One region of the Bradyrhizobium sp. BLXBL-01 genome, then DNA from elsewhere that is predicted to be linked to it. Evidence: riboswitches for the same ligand, from Rfam matches in the RefSeq annotation. Region 1 holds a riboswitch; the other holds the start of a gene.
The links. Region 1 has a riboswitch for cobalamin ahead of ACNJYA_RS24990 (DUF1636 family protein). Riboswitches for the same ligand answer to the same signal wherever they lie in the genome.
Positions count from the first base shown of each region.

Region 1 (2,452 bases):
GGCTTGAACGGCAGCACCCGCAGACCACGGCGCGTGAAGGCGCGCGCGAGGCCGGCGACGATGAGCGACTTGCCCACGTCCGAGCCGGCCCCCTGGATCATCAAAGCGCGTGCCATCGTGCCTTCAGAACTCGACGCCGGCCTGGGCCTTGATGCCGGAGCGGAACGGATGCTTGACCAGCGTCATCTCGGTGACGAGGTCGGCGATCTCGATCAGCTCGTCCTTGGCGTTGCGCCCGGTGAGCACGACATGCGTCATCGCAGGCTTCTGCGTCGTCAGGAACTCCACCACCTCGGCGATGTCGAGATAGTCGTAGCGGAGCGCGATGTTGATTTCGTCGAGCACGACCATGCGCAAGTTCGCGTCAAGGATCAGCTCCTTGGCTTTCTCCCAGCCGGCGCGTGCGGCGGCGATGTCGCGGGCACGGTCCTGCGTCTCCCAGGTGAAGCCTTCGCCCATCGCGTGGAACTGGCAGAGATCGCCGAAATGGCCGGTGAGCAGGCGCCGTTCGCCGGTATCCCAGGCGCCCTTGATGAATTGCACCACCGCGCAAGGGAAGCCATGCGCGACGCAGCGGACGATCATGCCGAAGGCCGAGGAGGATTTTCCTTTGCCCGCGCCGGTATGGACGATGATCAGGCCCTTTTCGCCGCTCTTGGTCGCCATGATCTTGTCGCGGGCGGCCTTCTTCTTCGCCATTTTCTGGGCGTGCCTGATGTCGGTATCCTCGGCTAATTGGGTATCCGGTTCAGATGTCATGGGACCCGGTCCTTCGGCTTGACAAGTGGCGGCCACCGGCAAATGGTGGCCCGGCGTTGGTTCCTGTCCTATGACAGGCGAAGAGGGAATGCGATAGGGTCCGAATCGGCAAGATTTGGATCCAAACTGCAGCCGCCCCCGCGACCGTGACCGGAGAGATGCCCGAAGCCACTGATTCCTTTTGGAATCGGGAAGGCGGGGATCGAAGGGCCAAAACCCTGCTCCGCAAGCCGGGAGACCTGCCAGCGCGGACGAGTTTTGGACCGGCGGACGGGGTGTTCCGCGACGGGGAAGCGGGCCTTCAGGAGAATGGTCCGTGCGCCTCATCGCCTCCCGCTGTTATCTGGAAGAGGCGATGACCGTCACACTTCATGTCTGCATCACCTGCCGCGCCGGCCAGACGCTGGGCGAGGGCGAGACGACGCCCGGCAAGCGCCTGCACGGCGCGATCCTCGAGGCCGGCGTGCCGGAGGGCGTCAGCGTGGTTCCCGTCGAATGCCTGTCGGCCTGCAGCCAGGGCTGCTCGGTCGCGCTCAGCGCGCCCGGCCGCTGGTCCTATGTCTATGGTCGCCTGTCCGATGCGAACGCACAGGACGTGGTCGCAGGCGCCGCTGCCTACGCTGCCGCGCCCGATGGCATCGTGCCCTGGCGCAGCCGTCCCGAAATCTTCCGCAAGCAGTCGCTTGCCCGCATTCCCCCCATTGCCGTCGTGCCGGAGGCCGCTGAATGAACTCGCTCGCAAAAGTCCCGGTTACGGTGGTCACCGGTTTCCTCGGTTCCGGCAAGACGACGCTGATCCAGCATCTGCTCAGCAATGCCGGCGGCAAGAAGCTCGCGGTGCTCGTCAACGAGTTCGGCAGCGAGGGCGTCGATGGCGAGATCCTGAAGTCTTGCGCCGATGCGAACTGCCCGGAGGAGAACATCGTCGAGCTCGCCAATGGCTGCATCTGCTGCACGGTGGCCGATGATTTCATTCCGACGATGGAGCAATTGCTGGCGCGGCCGGTGCGGCCCGATCACATCCTGATCGAGACCTCCGGCCTGGCATTGCCGAAGCCGCTCTTGAAGGCGTTCGACTGGCCGGAGATCCGCTCGCGCATCACGGTCGACGGCGTGATTGCGCTGGCCGACGCCGAGGCTGTCGCGGCCGGCCGCTTCGCGCCGGATCCGGCTGCGGTCGAAGCGCAGCGCGCGGCGGACGAAAATCTCGATCACGAGACGCCGCTGTCGGAGGTGTTCGAAGACCAGATCGCCTGCGCCGACATCGTGCTGCTGACCAAGGCCGACCTTGCGGGCGCGGCGGGAATCGAAGCCGCAAAGGCGGCGATCACCGCCGAGATGCCGCGCCGCGTGCCGATGCTGCCGGTGACCGACGGTGCGATCGATGCGCGCGTCATCCTCGGTCTCGGCGCTGCCGCCGAGAATGATCTCGCCGCGCGCCCCTCGCATCATGACGGCGAGGAAGAGCACGAGCATGATGATTTCGCCTCCGTCGTGATCGACCTTCCGGAGGTGGCGGATATCGAGGCGCTGGTCGCATCGGTGCAGAAGCTGGCGCGCGAGCAGAACGTGCTGCGGGCCAAGGGCTACATCGCGGTCGCTGGCAAGCCGATGCGGCTGTTGCTGCAGGCGGTCGGTGAGCGCGTGCGCCACCAGTTCGACAAGCCATGGGGCGCGGGTCACAGGCAGTCCA
Region 1 covers NZ_CP182471.1:5,344,915-5,347,366, reverse strand. Annotated here, with positions in the region: gene ACNJYA_RS25000 (cobyric acid synthase) at 1-116, opposite strand, end outside; gene cobO (cob(I)yrinic acid a,c-diamide adenosyltransferase) at 124-759, opposite strand; cobalamin riboswitch at 800-1,020, shown strand; gene ACNJYA_RS24990 (DUF1636 family protein) at 1,115-1,489, shown strand; gene cobW (cobalamin biosynthesis protein CobW) at 1,486-2,452, shown strand, end outside.

Region 2 (2,452 bases), 3.1 Mb from region 1:
CGGCTAGAGCGAGCCCGACATTCTGGTCGCCAGCGAGCACCCGCGCCAGGATCGCAAGCTCGCGCATCTTCTGAACCGAGAAAGAAAGCCAGCTCTTAACGTCAGACGCGAGCCCGGTCTCGAGTTCAACATCGACCGGCACGTGAAGCAGCGAGCAGGATGGAGCGAGCTGCACACGGTGCTTGCCGAGCTTCGCAATCGCGGGCTCCAGCCTCTGACGGAGCGACGACAAGTTCGACCGCCATACATTCCGGCCGTCGATGACCCCGAGCGAAATGACGAGATCACTTCGGTCGACAGCGACGATCTGATCCAACAACTCTGGCGCCCGCACCAGATCAACGTGCAGACCGGAAACTGGGAGGCTCAAGGCTGTATCCAAATTGTCGCCTAGGTCGCCGAAATAGCTGGCAAGCATGATCTTGATGCCCGGTCCCTCCTTTGCGAAGCGGCTATAGGCATGTAGCAATGATTTTCGCACAGCTTCGTCCAGATCAAGGACCAGGCAGGGCTCGTCAAACTGAACCCAACTTGCCCCTCGTTCGGCCAATTCATGCAGAACCTCGATATAGACCGGTATCAAATCATCCAGTAGGGACAGGGGCTGGAACGCACTATCGGCACTCTTGCCGAGCTTTAGGAATGTGACGGGCCCGATCAAGACAGGGCGGGTCTGGAAACCAAGCGCCTTTGCTTCCTCATACTCTTCCATGGGTTTGCGAGAGCAAAGTCCGAACGCCTGTCCCTTGTGAAACTCGGGAACCATGTAGTGGTAATTGGTATCAAACCACTTAGTCATTTCCTGCGCAGGTGGGCCAGACCCCCGTGGGCCAAGACCGCAACTCGCATCCTGGTCGTCGCATTGTGATCCGCGAGCCATGGCGAAGTACGTCTTGAGGGAAATGTCTTCTCCTTTCGAGGCGTAGATCTCCGGGATAGCACCAACCATGACACTTGTATCGAGCACCTGATCGTACAGCGAGAAGTCATTCGACGGAATGATCGTGACGCCGAGAGATTTCTGACGAGCCCAGTTCGCGGCGCGCAGGCCGGATGCGTCCTCAAGCAATTGCTGCTCGCTGATCTTTCCCGCCCAGTAGCTCTCGAGAGACAGTTTGAGCTCACGCCTTGGACCGATGCGTGGCGTTCCGAGCGTAGCAACCGGAAGAGAGAGAAGAGACATAGTTTTAACCCCTGTTGGGGACAAAGGCCATGGCGGACGCAGGCAGAGGAAGTCGCGCGTGCGACGGCTGCTTGGCGCACCACCGAGACACCCCGCCCGTGGACCAATATATATCGTCGGGGCAGGTCTCCTGGCTCGCTGGTCATCGCTGCTGTCGGCCTTCCCAAAGCCGTGCGGGCTTCAGTGACATCGTTGGACAGTAGCTCGCCGCTCACAGTTGCGGGGGCAGCGCCGGAATTTGCACCGGCTTCCCTCTTAGCTCCGGATCAAGTGGGATTCGGAGAACCTCGACGACTTCGATTATCGGCAGGAGGACTCTTCCGTCAACCTCTCAGATTATGTGCCAAGCTACTCTGTGACATCTACTCGGCGAATAACCGTGCATTTCTATGATTCTCTAAACAGAGCTGCTGCAATCGCAAGTACTCTTGCCAGATGTCGGAGTGAGCATCGGAGCTGCCTTGAGGCGAGGCGGCCCCATCAATGAACCCGACAAAACCAGCCTGCGCGGCGAGGATTACCGCCGTTTCGAGCAGAATGCATTCGATGCGGCTTCCGATTTCCAGCGGTTCGCCCAGCACGTCGGCTGGCCAGCTATTTTCTCAACTAGAGGATCCGCATTGAATACGTCAAGGCAACCGGCGCAATCTAGAAACATACGCGGCGAGCAGGTTGATTTGCGTGCCAGCCACGCTTCAAAGTTTGTCGATTAAGTCGGCTTCGTGTCCCCAGCCATCATGTAGATCGAATGCCGACGGCAACGACAGCGAACCACACGGTTCAAGGACGGCAAACGCACTGCCGATTCTCATTAGGCACTTGGCATCGAGGCGCTTACCTCTCCGCAAACTATCGAGTGCGGGACAAGGATGCACAAGCTACGGCCGATTCACTGAATGGAAACATCGAACGTGCGCAGGTCGGAAAGTCGACAAGAATGACATAACAACCGTGCAAATCTCCGCCTGCTGCCTGGAACGAAGAATGCAAGCCCCTCGAACATGCCCAGTCTCTCCCGCTGGGCATGTCCAGCTCAGCCAATTGACGCTGTCGCTGGGTAGGGAAGTTAGCGGCGCGTGACATAGAGGGGAGCGCCTGCCCGCACGGGATAGCCGCGGGTGCCCCGACGCGTTTCCGTAAACTTCTTGGGCTCGCTCGCTCCTAGCAGGTTCGAGGTTGGCCCGCTTTGAAAGATGTACGGATGAAACGCGATAGGCCGAGGGTTATGAAGAGAATGTCGGGAAGACCCGCGCTATGGCGTTGCCTGAG
Region 2 covers NZ_CP182471.1:2,274,945-2,277,396, reverse strand. Annotated here, with positions in the region: gene metE (5-methyltetrahydropteroyltriglutamate--homocysteine S-methyltransferase) at 1-1,183, opposite strand, end outside; cobalamin riboswitch at 1,287-1,488, opposite strand; gene ACNJYA_RS10270 (hypothetical protein) at 1,546-1,764, opposite strand.
Region 2: linked by a shared signal. The riboswitch ahead of metE (5-methyltetrahydropteroyltriglutamate--homocysteine S-methyltransferase) and the one ahead of ACNJYA_RS24990 (DUF1636 family protein) in region 1 are both predicted to bind cobalamin.